Regions from separate parts of the Agrococcus citreus genome, predicted to be linked through region 2. Evidence: predicted binding sites of a transcription regulator. Region 2 holds the regulator's gene; the other holds the start of a gene.
The links. Region 2 encodes HrcA, which represses chaperone genes, less so after heat shock. Its sites were predicted from a motif close to TTNGCACTCGNNNNNNNCGAGTGCNAA; they were not measured.
Positions count from the first base shown of each region.

Region 1 (6,723 bases), on a different contig from region 2:
CCAGAAGTACCCGGGATCGCCCGCTGACGCGGCTGGCTTCCAGGCGTTCATCACCGCGACCGCCGGCCAGCTGACCGGCGAGTCGGCGGAGCCCACGGAGACGCCGGCGCCGACCGAGACGCCGGCGCCCTCCGAGACGCCTGCGCCCTGATGCGCCGGCGCACCTGGTCGGCAGGGCTCGCGGTCGCCGCGCTCGCCCTGCTGGCCGGGTGCGCGGCGACCCCTCCCGCGCCGGTCTCGACGATCGGCGAGCTCGGCGCCGCCTACCTCGAGGCGGGCGGCGAGTGCGCCGACCTCGTCGAGCAGTACCGCGCGAGCGACGACGAGCCGATCGTCGCCGCGTGCGGCGGCGACACCGAGCTCATCCTCGCGGCAGACCCGGCCGAGGCGCAGGCCATCGCGACCGAGCGGCAGCTGCAGGAGCAGACGGTGCTCGTCGCGGAGCGCTGGGTCATCCGCGACCCCGCGATCGAGACGATCCAGCAGTCGCTCGGCGGCGAGATCGTCACGCTCTCACCGGCGGATGGGCCGGCGAACATGGCCGACGCCGTCGCGTTCGACGCCGACGGCGTGGTGGAGGCCGAGCCCGTGCCTGCCGATGGCGCGCCCGCGGCCATGGAGCCGGCGTCCGGCATCCACGACATCCTCGTCGTCATCGACGCGCAGTGCGAGTACTGCGCCCGCGCGCTCGCCGCGAACGGCGAGCAGCTCGAGCGGCTCGCCGACGAGGGTGAGGCGCGCGTCGCCTACCTGCCGGTCTCGCTCGGCGACGAGATCGGCAACGGCTACGCGTCGACGCTCGGCGCGAACGCGCTCGCGTGCGTCGCCGAGAGCGAGCCCGAGGCGTACCGCTCGTTCCAGAGCGCGCTCGTCGCGCACCTGCAGGAGCAGCGCTTCGACGCCGCCGCCGTGTCGGCGCTCGCGGCCGAGGTGGGCGCCGAGATCGACGAGTGCGTGCAGTCGGCACAGTTCGCCTGGTGGGTGCGCCAGGCGACGGTGCGGGCGATCGAGCAGCCGCTGCAGGGCGTCGAGCCGCTGCGCGGCGTGCCGACGATCATCGTCGACGGCGTCACCTTCGCGGGCGACGTGAGCGACGCGGATGCGCTGGCCGCGTTCATCGCGGAGCAGACGCCCCGCGCGTAGCCCCCGTGGCCGGTCGAGCCGGTCCGCGCGCGCAGCGCGCTTCCGCTGGTCGAGCCGGTCCGCGCGCGCAGCGCGCTGACCGAGTCGAGACCATCGCCCTCGTGGCCCGGCTCACCCCTGCCGTGGCCGCCAGCGCGGAACCGCGTCCGCGGTCTCGCGCAGGAAGTCATCGAGGACCGCTTCCACCTCGGCGGGATCGCGCCTCGGCTGCCAGACCTCGAGGTCGTCCTCCAGCTGCACGACTCGCTCGACCGCTCGGCTGCTGGAGCCGTGCATGATCACGTCGTGCGCCCAGGAGGTCAGCTCGCGCAGCGTTCGAGCGCCGCTGCGGTACTCCGAGACCACGACTCGAAGAGCGATCACCTGCGCATCCTCGTCGGACATCTCCTGATAGTCGAGGCCGAGCGCCGCATGCGCGGGTTCGACGAGCGCCCGCGCCTCCGACCATCCCAAGGCCGGGCTCGCCCCGGCGAGCTCCGCCACTTCAAGCGCTTCGTGGCCATCGAGCAGCGCCATCACGGCGGCATCGATGGTGCGGCGGAAGTCGCCGAACACCAGCGTGTATGCGTGAGCCACCGTGAACGCGTCGGCGGTGCTGTCGTGCATGGCTGTATACGACCACACGTCGCGCCGTCGAGTGCGCCCGCCCCGCAGGTGGTCTCGACTCGCGCGGGGCGCTGGGCGCCCCGTGCGGCTCGACCGGCCGCCCGGCGGGGGAGCCCCCTGTCAGGATTGAACTGACGACCTACGCTTTACAAGAGCGTTGCTCTACCACTGAGCTAAGGAGGCGCGGCCCCGGTACGGCCGGGGCGCCCAGCCATTCTAGGCTTGTCCGGTGCCTCGACTGCGTCCCTGGAGCCCCGAGCGCGACGCGGCCGCCGTGCTCGCCGCGTTCGAGGCATCCGCCGACCTGCACCGGCAGGCGCCGCCCATCCGCACCCTCGCCGACGCGCGCGAGCACCTCGCCGCCATCGCCGCCGAGGCCCTCGCGATCGACGTCGACGGCACGGCCGTCGGATGCGTCATGGCCGGCTCGCGCGATCCCCGGCACGGCACGGCGTGGCTGTCGTACTGGCTCGCGCCCTCCGCGCGCGGCCGGGGACTCGCGGCGCGCGCGCTCGACTCGATGTCGCGCGCGCTCTTCGCCGACGGCCTCCACCGGCTCGAGCTCGGCGCGCGGGCCAACAATCCCGCGTCGATCGCGGTCGCCGAGCGCGCCGGCTACCTGCGGGAGGGCGTCGAGCGCGAGCGCCTGCGCTACGCCGACGAGCAGGGCCGCGACGAGCGCTTCGACGTCGTCAGGCTCGCCCGGCTCGCGACCGACCCCGCGCCCGACCTCGCCCCGCTGGAGCTCGCATGATCCTCTTCCTGTGGCTGCTCGCGTCGATCGCGGCCGGCGCGGGCCTCGCGCTGCAGGGCCGCATCAACGGCGAGCTGGGCGCTCGCCTCGACCACGGCATGCTCGCCGCGCTCATCTCGTTCGCCGTCGGGCTCGTGGTGCTCGCTGCGCTGCTCGCCGTCTCACCCGGCTCCCGCGCCGGCGTGTGCCGGCTGGTCGGCGTCATCCGTGACGGCTCGATGCCGTGGTGGTACGCGACGACCGGCCTCCTCGGCGCGTTCCTCGTCGCCACGCAGGGCGTCGCCGTCGGCACGCTCGGCGTCGCGCTCTTCACCGTCGGCGTCGTCGCCGGCCAGACGATGAGCGGCCTCGCCGTCGACCGGATGGGCCTCGGCGGCCTCGCGAAGAAGCACATCACCGCGCCGCGCGTCGTCGGCGCGCTGCTCGCGCTCGTCGCCGTCGGCCTCGCGCTCGTCGGCACGGGCGAGCTCGACGGCGCGTGGCTCATCGTGCTGCCGTTCGCGGCAGGCCTGCTGCAGTCGCTGCAGCAGGCGATGGGCGGCCTCGTGCAGCGGCACTCGCGCTCGGCGATCGCGCAGGCCGTCTCGAACTTCCTCGTCGGCACCGTCGCGCTCGCTGCGTTCGTGCTCGTGCAGACGATCGCGGGCGTGCGCGCGCAGCCGCTGCCGACCGAGCCGTGGCTCTACGTCGGCGGCGTGCTCGGGATCGTCTTCATCGCGCTCATGTCGGTCGCCGTGCACCACCTGGGAGTGCTGACGATGGGCCTCGGCGTCATCTGCGGCCAGGTCGTCATGTCGGTCGCGCTCGACGCCGTGTTCCCGGCAGCCCACCCCGTGACGGTCTGGTCGCTGCTCGGCGCTGCACTGACGATCGCTGCAGTCGGCGTCTCGGCGATCCGCCGACGCGCAGCGCCGCGGGTCAGGACTGCGGCGTGAAGGTCATCGCGACGGAGTTCATGCAGAAGCGGTCGCCGGTCGGCGTCTGCGGGGCGTCGTCGAAGAGGTGGCCCAGGTGGCTGCCGCACTTCGCGCAGCGCACCTCGGTGCGCACCATGCCGAGCGAGCGGTCCTCGATGAGCTCGACCGCGTCCTCGCGAGCCTCGTAGAAGCTCGGCCAGCCGCAGCCGGCGTCGAACTTCGTCTGGTCGTCGAAGAGCTCGTTGCCGCACGCGCCGCACGCGTAGACGCCCTGGCGCTGCTCGTCGAGCAGCGCGCCGGTCCACGGGCGCTCCGTGCCGGCCTCGCGCAGCACCTTGAAGGCGTCGGGGGCGAGGGTCTCGCGCCACTCGGAGTCGGAGCGTTCGATTCGATCGGTCATGCCTCGATGCTACGCCGCCGCAGCAGGCGTTTCGCGGCGAGCAGAACGCCCGCGCCCGCTTAGGATCGAGTCCATGCCGACCGAGCCGCGCATCCGCAGGCAGGGCACCGCTGACGAGGCGGCAGCCCTCGCCTTCGCGGCGGCTGAGGCGGCCGCCGACGCGCTCGACATCCTGCCGCGAGCCGCTGACACGAGCGCTGACACGACCGCAGAGGCGGCGCCGGACACGACCGAGGCGCCGGATGCGCCGGCCGGCGCCGACCGCGCCGGTCGCGACGACCTCGCGCGGGCTCGGGCCGAGCGGATCCGCGGCGTGCTCGACTTCGAGGGGCGCTGGTCGAGCCACGGCGGCGCGAAGGCGCGCGCGATCCGGGCGGAGTTCGGCTGGTCGACGACCCGCTACTACCAGGTGCTCGACGCCGCGCTCGAGACGCCCGAGGCGCTGCGCCACGACCCGATGCTCGTGCGTCGGCTGCTCCGTCTGCGCGACGACGCATGAGCCGGGGGCAGCGCGCCACGCATCGCGTCGGCGCCCATCGATCGGGTTCGGTCACTCGCTGGCCGCGCTGGGTGATCCTGCTGTGCGCGCTCGCGGTGACGGTCGTGCTCACCGCGGTCGGGCTCTTCCTGCTCGACCGGCTGCGCGTCGAGCCGGTGCCCGAGCCGGTCGCGACCGAGGAGCCGCTCGTGATCGCCGACCCCGCGCAGATCGATCCCAGCATCGACGCATCCATCACCGTGCTCGACGGGTCCGGCGAGCGCGCCGTCGCGGCGGGCGCCGGCCAGGCCCTCTCCGACGCCGGCTGGACCGTCGTGACGACCGCATCCGCCACCGAGATCGGCGACCGCACGGTCGTCTGGTTCGACGACCCCGCGCTCGAGCCGATCGCCCGCGGCCTCGCCCAGCAGCTCGGCGTGGGGGAGGCCCGGCAGTCGGACGGCCGCGTCTCGGGCTCGCCGATCACGATCGTGCTCGGCACGGATGCGCCCGGCACGGTGCCGAGCACGGAGCCGCGGGACGACAGCGACATCTCGCACGCGCCGACGCCCTCCGCGCCCTGACAGCGCCGCCACAGCCTGCGGCTTGCACTCGACCGGGTCGAGTGCCAGACTTGGCCTTGGCACTCTCTCTAGTGGAGTGCCAATTGAACGTCCACAGCGTCCAGGAGGGACGAAGACTGCAATGGCAAAGATGATCGCATTCAACGAGGAGGCCCGCCGTGGGCTGGAGCGTGGACTGAACACGCTCGCCGACACGGTGAAGGTGACCCTCGGCCCGCGCGGCCGCAACGTCGTGCTCGAGAAGAAGTGGGGCGCCCCCACCATCACGAACGACGGCGTCTCGATCGCCAAGGAGATCGAGCTCGAGGACCCCTACGAGAAGATCGGCGCAGAGCTGGTCAAGGAGGTCGCCAAGAAGACCGACGACGTCGCCGGTGACGGCACGACGACGGCGACCGTGCTCGCACAGGCGCTGGTCCGCGAGGGCCTCCGCAACGTGGCGGCGGGCGCAGACCCCATCAGCCTCAAGCGCGGCATCGAGAAGGCCACGGCGGCCGTCATCGAGCAGCTGCTCGCGAACGCCAAGGAGGTCGAGACCAAGGCGGAGATCGCCGCGACGGCATCGATCTCGGCTGCTGACGAGGAGATCGGCGCGCTGATCGCCGAGGCCATCGACAAGGTCGGCAAGGAGGGCGTCGTCACCGTCGAGGAGTCGAACACCTTCGGCACCGAGCTCGAGCTGACCGAGGGCATGCGCTTCGACAAGGGCTTCCTGTCGCAGTACTTCGTCACGGACCCCGAGCGCCAGGAGACGGTCTTCGAGGACCCGTACATCCTGATCGTCAACTCGAAGATCTCGAACATCAAGGACCTCCTCCCGGTCGTCGACAAGGTGATCCAGGCGGGCAAGCAGCTCGTCATCATCGCCGAGGACGTCGAGGGCGAGGCGCTCGCGACGCTCGTCGTGAACAAGATCCGCGGCATCTTCAAGTCGGTCGCCGTCAAGGCTCCCGGCTTCGGCGACCGCCGCAAGGCGATGCTCGCCGACATGGCGATCCTCACGGGCGGCCAGGTCATCTCCGAGGAGGTCGGCCTCAAGCTCGAGAACACGACGCTCGACATGCTGGGCCGTGCGCGCAAGGTCGTCATCACGAAGGACGAGACGACGATCGTCGAGGGTGCGGGCGAGGCTGACGCCATCGCCGGCCGCGTGCGCCAGATCCGCCAGGAGATCGACTCGACCGACAGCGACTACGACCGCGAGAAGCTCCAGGAGCGCCTCGCGAAGCTCGCCGGTGGCGTCGCCGTCATCAAGTCGGGCGCAGCGACCGAGGTCGAGCTCAAGGAGCGCAAGCACCGCATCGAGGACGCCGTCCGCAACGCGAAGGCTGCAGTCGAGGAGGGCATCGTCGCCGGTGGTGGCGTCGCCCTCATCCAGGCCGCGAAGAGCGCCTTCGACGGGCTCGAGCTGACCGGCGACGAGGCGACGGGCGCGAACATCGTTCGTGTCGCTGTCGACGCGCCGCTCAAGCAGATCGCGCTCAACGCCGGCCTCGAGCCGGGCGTCGTCGCCGAGAAGGTGCGCAACCTCCCCGTGGGCCACGGCCTCAACGCCGCCACGGGCGAGTACGTCGACATGCTCGCCGCGGGCATCTCCGACCCGGTGAAGGTGACGCGCTCCGCGCTCGCCAACGCCGCGTCGATCGCCGGCCTCTTCCTCACCACCGAGGTCGTCGTCGCCGACAAGCCCGAGAAGGCTCCTGCCATGCCGCAGGACCCGACGGGTGGCATGGACTTCTAGGTCCGATACGAAGAAGGGCCCCAGCTGCGAAGCTGGGGCCCTTCTTCGTGCCCGCTCCCACCAGCGGCCGGGTGGTCTCGACTCGCGGCCGGACTGCGTC
Region 1 is NZ_BAAAKK010000003.1:148,964-155,686, reverse strand. It holds gene ABD106_RS06075 (DsbA family protein) at 1-151, shown strand, start outside; gene ABD106_RS06070 (DsbA family protein) at 151-1,143, shown strand; gene ABD106_RS06065 (hypothetical protein) at 1,255-1,749, opposite strand; tRNA gene ABD106_RS06060 (tRNA-Thr) at 1,861-1,932, opposite strand; gene ABD106_RS06055 (GNAT family N-acetyltransferase) at 1,979-2,503, shown strand; gene ABD106_RS06050 (DMT family transporter) at 2,500-3,438, shown strand; gene msrB (peptide-methionine (R)-S-oxide reductase MsrB) at 3,422-3,820, opposite strand; gene ABD106_RS06040 (DUF3263 domain-containing protein) at 3,894-4,319, shown strand; gene ABD106_RS06035 (LytR C-terminal domain-containing protein) at 4,391-4,882, shown strand; gene groL (chaperonin GroEL) at 5,004-6,623, shown strand.
Region 1: a site for HrcA is predicted at 4,939-4,965, ahead of groL (chaperonin GroEL). Genes of this name have one in related genera too.

Region 2 (6,723 bases):
CGTGGAGCTGCTCCATCGCGGCGACGTCGACGAGCACGATCGCGAGGTCGGCGTCGGGGTGCACGAAGAGCCGCTCGAGGTCGAAGGCGACGAGCCGGATGAGCTGCGCCTCGTCGATCGACGTCCCCGTCTCGTTGAGCAGGTCGATCGCCATCAGCGTCCCCGCCCGCGCGGCTGGTGCGACTGCTGCTTGCGCGCCTGCTTCGCGATCTGGCGCTGGTCGTGCTCGGTGTAGGCGTCGACGATCTCGCCGACGAGCGTGTGACGCACGACGTCGGCGCTCGTGAGCTGCGCGAAGTGGATGTCGTCGATGCGCCCGAGCACCTGCTGCGCGACCTGCAGGCCCGAGGTGCCAGCCGGCAGGTCGACCTGCGTCGCGTCGCCGGTGACGACCATCTGCGAGCCGAAGCCGAGGCGTGTGAGGAACATCTTCATCTGCTCGGGGCTCGTGTTCTGCGCCTCGTCGAGCACGATGAACGAGCTGTTGAGGGTGCGGCCGCGCATGTAGGCGAGCGGCGCGACCTCGACGACGCCCGTCGCGAGCAGCTTCGGCACGAGCTCCGGATCCATCATCTCGTTGAGCGCGTCGTAGAGCGGCCGCAGGTAGGGGTCGATCTTGTCGGTGAGCGTGCCGGGCAGGAAGCCGAGCCGCTCGCCCGCCTCGACGGCCGGGCGCGTCAGGATGATGCGGTCGACCTCCTTGCGATGCAGCGCCTGCACGGCCTTCGCCATCGCGAGGTAGGTCTTGCCCGTGCCGGCGGGGCCGATCCCGAACACGATCGTGTGCTGGTCGATCGCCTCGACGTAGGCGCGCTGGCCCTCCGTCTTCGCGCGGATCGACTTGCCGCGCGACGTGAGGATCGCCTCGCCCATCGCGTCGGAGAGGCTGCGGGTCGAGTCCTGCCGCAGGATCCGGGATCCCTCGGCGACCTCGGTCTGGCTGAGGTCGGCGCCCTGGCGCACGAGGTCGACGAGCTCCTGCACGAGCCGGCTCGCGACGACGACGTCCTCCTCGGGCCCCTCGAGCGTGACGAGGTTGCCGCGCACGGCCACCCGGACATCCGGATGCTCGTGCTCGAGCCTCGTCAGCAGGCGATCCTGCGGCCCGAGCAGCCGCACCATCTCGATGCCGTCGATCTCGATCGACTGCGTAGCGTCAGGCAAGCGAGCCCTCTCCGAGTGAGCCGCCCAGCACGTGCGCGTGGGCGTGGAAGACAGTCTGACCGGCGAGCTCGCCGGTGTTGAAGACGAGGCGGAAGTCGCCGTCGCCGCGCTCGCGCGCGATGGCCTTCGCGGCCTGGATCATCTCGGCCAGCAGGTCGGGATCCCCGGCCGCGAGCTCGACGACGTCGCGGTACGCGGGCGTCTTCGGCACCACGAGCACGTGCATGGGCGCCTGCGGGTTGATGTCGGTGAACGCGATGATGCGGTCGGTCTCGAGCACGATCTCCGCAGGGATCTCGCGGGCGACGATCTTCTCGAACACGGTGGGCTCAGCCATGGGGCCAGCCTACCTTCGTGCCGCTCACCAGCGCCCGAGTCGCAGCGAGAGGGCCGCGACGGCCGCGAGGCCGGCGGTCGAGGTGCGCAGCACGTGGTCGCCCATCCTCGCCCGGACGGCGCCGGCGGCGACGAGCCGCTCGAGCTCGCCCGGGTCGACGCCGCCCTCCGGGCCGACGACGAGCAGCACGTCGCGCTCGAGCGGCACGTCCGCGAGCGAGTCGGCGGCCGTCGGGTCGAGCACGACGAGCTGCCACGCGTCCGCGAGGCCTGCGAGCCCCTCGGTGTCGACGACGCCGCCGACCTCGGGCAGTCGCGGCCGGATGGCCTGCTTGCCCGCCTCGCGGACGACCTTCCGCCAGCGGTCGAGCGCCTTGTCGCCGCGCTCGCCCTTCCACTGCACGACGCTGCGCCGCGCCTGCCACGGCACGATCGCGTCGACGCCGAGCTCGGTGGATGCCTGCACGGCGAGCTCGGCGCGATCGCCCTTCGCGAGCGCCTGGGCGAGGCCGATGCGCGGCGACGGCGCCGGCAGCACCTCGACGCGCTGCAGCACGACGTCGACGCCGTCGCGCTCGGCGCGGTCGATGACGCCCTCGGCGAGCGTGCCGAGGCCGTCGCTCACGAGCACGCGCTCGCCGCGGCGCATGCGCGAGACGACGGCGGCATGGTGCGCCTCCTCGCCGGTGAGCGTCACGACGTCGCCGGCGGATGCGCCCGCGATGTCGAGCCAGTAGCAGTGCGCCATCAGAGCCGGAGTCGGTCGCGCATCTTCGCGAACAGCCCCTGCTTGAACTGCGCGAGGTGCGGAGCGGGAGCCTTCGTGCGATCGCGCAGCTCGCGCAGCAGCTCCTCGGTGCGCCGGTCGAGCTTCTGCGGCGTGACGACCTGCACGCCGAGCTTGAGGTCGCCGCGGCCACCGCCGCGGAGCCGGGTGACGCCGCGATCGGCGATCGTGAGGATGTCGCCGGACTGCGTGCCCGGTCGCACCTCGACCTCGACCGCGCCGTCGATCGCCTCGATGCGCGTGCGGGTGCCGAGCGCCGCATCCGGCATCGAGACCTCGAGGGTCGCGAGCAGGTCGTCGCCCGAGCGGCTGAAGACGTCGTGGTGGCGCACGTTGATCTCGAGGTAGAGCGTGCCGGCGGGGCCGCCGGCCTCGCCGACCTCGCCCTGGCCGGGCAGCTGGATGCGCAGCCCGGTGTCGACGCCCGCGGGGAGGTCGACCGGGATCGTGCGCTCGGCGCGCACGCGCCCGTGGCCCGCGCACGTCGGGCACGGGTCGGGGATGACCGTGCCGTAGCCCTGGCAGATGCCGCACGGCTGGCTCGTGACGACGTTGCCGAGCAGCGAGCGCACCTGGCGCTGCACGTGCCCGGAGCCGCCGCACATCGTGCAGCGCTCGGGGCTCGTGCCGGGCGCGGTGCACTCGCCGCCGCACGTCTCGCACAGCACGGCCGTCTGCACGCGGAGCTCCCGGTGCACGCCGAAGACGACGTCGGCGAGGTCGAGGTCGACGCGCAGCAGGCTGTCCTGGCCTGGCTGCCGACGCGATCGCGGCCCCTGCGAGCGCGCGCCGCCGAAGAACTGCTCGAAGATGTCGCCGAACCCGAAGGCGCCGGCACCGGCGCTCGGGCCGCGGTCGTACTCGGCGCGGGACTGCGGGTCGCCGAGCACGTCGTACGCGTGCGTGACGGTCTTGAACCGCTCCGCCGCATCCTCGCTCGGGTTCACGTCGGGGTGCAGCTCGCGCGCCAGCCGGCGGTACGCCTTCTTGATCTCGTCCTGGCCGGCGTCGCGCGCGACGCCGAGGGTCTCGTAGTGGTCAGTCACTCAGTCCTCGCTCAGCAGCCGCGTCAGGTAGCGCGCAACTGCGCGCACCGCGGCCATGTTTCCTGCGTAGTCCATCCGGGTCGGGCCCAGCACGCCCACGTGGCCCTCGAGCCGCGCGTCGCTGTAGGTCGACGCCACGACGGCGGTCTCCCCCAGCGGTCCCGAGAGCTCGCGGCCGATGCGGGTCGTCACCTCGCCCTCCGCGCCCATCTCGTCGAAGAGCCGCAGCAGCGTCACCTGCTCCTCGATCGCGTCGAGCACCGGCGTGACGCGCCCGTGGAAGTCGCGCTCCTCGCGCACGAGGTGCGAGGCGCCCGCCATCACGATGCGGTCGCCGCCGGCCGCCTGCAGCATCTCGCTGAGCGTCTGGGCGACGGATGCCGTGGCGGGCTGGAGCGCGGGGGGCGCGGATGCGGCGGCCGAGCCGAGCCGCTCGACGGCGTCGGCCGGCGACAGCTCGGCGACGGTCTCGGTGAAGGCGCGGCCGAGGGCGGTCGCCTGCTCGGGCTCGATGCGCTGCTGCGCGTCGAGCACGCGCTGCTCGACGCGGCCGGAGTCGAGGATGAGCACGGCGAGCAGCTTCGTCTCGGCGACGGCGATGAGCTCGACGCGGCGCACGCCCGCGGGTCGCCGCATCGGCACCTGCACGAGCGCGACCTGGTTGGTGAGCGACGACAGCAGCCGCGCGGTGCGCGCGAGCACGTCGTCGCGGTCGACGGCCTCGTCGAGGAAGCGCGTGATCGCGACGCGCTGCGCGGGCGTGAGCGGCTGCATGCGCTGCAGTCGGTCGACGAACACGCGGTAGCCCTTGTCGGTGGGCACGCGTCCCGAGGAGGTGTGCGGCGCGACGATGAGCTCCTCCTCCTCGAGGAGCGCCATGTCGTTGCGGATGGTCGCCGCCGAGACGCCGAACGCGTGGCGCTCGACGATCGACTTCGAACCCACGGGCTCGCGCATGGCGACGTAGTCCTGCACGATCGCTCGGAGGACATCGAGGCCGCGATCCGAGACCATCCGCACTCCCCTCGTCATGGGGCGCCGCATCCGCTCGGGACGCCGGCACCGCTCCTGGCACTCTCGTCGACTGACTGCCAATCGTACCGCGAGCCAGCGGTGTTCGGTCGGCTCGGCGCGTTCTGACCCCATGCACAGCCGTGCAGGCGCACAATGGGCCCAGCGATTGGTCCCGCGCCCGCGAGACGCACACGAAAGGCACGCAATGTCCGATCCCAACGCTCCCCGCGGGGAGCAGCACGATCCGTCCGAGCAGCCCGTCGATGGCTTCGCCGTGACGGACGAGCAGCACGCGGCTCCGAGCGCCCCCGCGGCGCCGGGCGTCGGCGAGCCCGCGAAGTCGTTCTCGTCCCCCGCCGTCACGCCCGATGCGCCGGGCCAGCCCGCGTTCAGCGGCCCCTCCGATCCCGCCGACTGGCAGCGCGGGCAGCAGCAGCCCTTCAGCGCACCGTCGTCGAGCGCGCCGCAGTACGGGCAGCAGGGCCAGCCGGGTCAGTCTCAGGGCCAGCCTCCCTACGGCGGCCAGCCGGGTCAGCCCGGTCAGCAGCAGGGCCAGCCCTCGTACGGGCAGCCCCAGTACGGGCAGTCCCAGCCCGGCCAGCCGCAGTCCGGTCAGCCGCAGTACGGGCAGCCGGGGCAGCCCCCGTTCGGCGGGCAGCAGCAGTACGGCGGCCAGCAGTACGGCGGCCAGCCGCAGTACGGCGCTCCCGGTCAGCCGCAGTACGCGGCGGCCGCGCCGATGTCGCCGGTCGACGAGAAGAACGCCGGCATGTGGGGCCACATCTCGGGCCTCTCGACGATCGTCACGGGCGGCTTCGGCGGCTGGATCGGCCCGCTCATCGTCTACATGATCTACAAGGACCGCAGCGCGTTCGCGCGGCAGGAGTCGAAGGAGGCGCTGAACTTCGGCATCTTCATGACCATCCTCGCCGTCGGCATCATGGTCGTCGGCATCGTGCTCGCGATCCCCACGTTCGGGCTGCTCGGCATCATCAGCGCCCTGTACTGGATCCCGGGCCTGCTGCAGGTGATCTTCTCGATCATCGGCGCGATCCGCGTCAACAACGGAGGCTCGTACCGCTACCCGTTCAACTGGCGGATGGTGAAGTAGGAAGCACGTGAAGTAGCAGCTCCTGGAGGAGGCCGCTCGCCTCAGGGCAGCAGCCGCCGCACCACTGCGTCGGCGAGGAGCCGCCCTCGCAGCGTCGGGACCACCCGGCCGGCGAGGGCGGCTGCTGGGTCGACGAGGCCCTCGGCCATGAGACCGGCGACCGCGCGGCGGCCGTCGGGCTCGAGCACGTCGATCGCGAGGCCCTCGGCGATGCGCGACTCGAGCAGCACGCGCTCGACCCGGCGCGTCTCGTCGTCGAGCACCTCGCGCGCGAGCGCCGGTGAGGCGCCCGCCAGCAGCCGGTCGCGGTACGCGGCCGGGTGCTTCACGTTCCACCAGCGCACGCCGCCGACGTGGCTGTGCGCGCCGGGCCCGAAGCCCCACCAGTCCTGACCGCGCCAATAGGCGAGGTTGTGGCGCGCGACGCGACCGCCGCGGGCCCAGTTCGAGACCTCGTACCAGCCGTAGCCCGCCGAGGTGAGCGTCGCATCCGCCGCCTCGTACATCGCCGCCTGCAGGTCGTCGTCGGGCGCGACGAGCTCGCCGCGACGGATGCGTCGGGCGAGTGCCGTGCCGTCCTCGACGATGAGCGCATACGCCGAGACGTGGTCGGGCGCCATCGCGACGGCCGCGTCGAGCGAGCGCTGCCAGTCGTCGAGCGACTCCCCCGGCGCGCCGTAGATGAGGTCGATCGAGACCTCGAGGCCCGCCTTGCGTGCCCACGCGACGACCTGCGGCACGCGCTCGGGGTCGTGCGTGCGATCGAGCGCCGCGAGCACGTGCGGCACGGCCGACTGCATGCCGAACGAGACGCGCGTCACGCCGCCGGCGCGCAGCTGCGCGAGGCCAGCGGCGTCGATGGAGTCGGGGTTCGCCTCGACCGAGACCTCCGCGCCCGGGGCGAGGCCGAACGCATCCCGCACGCCGTCGAGCATGCGCAGCAGGTCGCCGGCGGGCAGCAGCGTCGGCGTGCCGCCGCCGAAGAAGACGGTCTCTGCCTGGCGGAGCGGTCCGAGCTCGCCGAGCACGCGCGTGGCGACGGCGATCTCGGCCGCGACGTCGCCCGGGTAGCCGGCGCGCGTCGCGCCGCGCAGCTCGTCGGCGGTGTAGGTGTTGAAGTCGCAGTAGCCGCAGCGCACCGAGCAGAACGGCACGTGCAGGTAGACGCCGAACGGTCCGTCGGCAGCGGTGCCCGCCGGCAGGCGGCCGTCGGCCGGCGCGGCGTCGCCCTCGGGCAGCCGCCCCATGTCAGCGGACGTCGATCG
Region 2 is NZ_BAAAKK010000001.1:293,919-300,641, reverse strand. It holds gene ybeY (rRNA maturation RNase YbeY) at 1-154, opposite strand, end outside; gene ABD106_RS01490 (PhoH family protein) at 154-1,122, opposite strand; gene ABD106_RS01485 (histidine triad nucleotide-binding protein) at 1,157-1,501, opposite strand; gene ABD106_RS01480 (16S rRNA (uracil(1498)-N(3))-methyltransferase) at 1,526-2,248, opposite strand; gene dnaJ (molecular chaperone DnaJ) at 2,248-3,333, opposite strand; gene hrcA (heat-inducible transcriptional repressor HrcA) at 3,334-4,347, opposite strand; gene ABD106_RS01465 (DUF4870 domain-containing protein) at 4,553-5,458, shown strand; gene hemW (radical SAM family heme chaperone HemW) at 5,500-6,705, opposite strand; gene ABD106_RS01455 (DUF1990 domain-containing protein) at 6,707-6,723, opposite strand, start outside.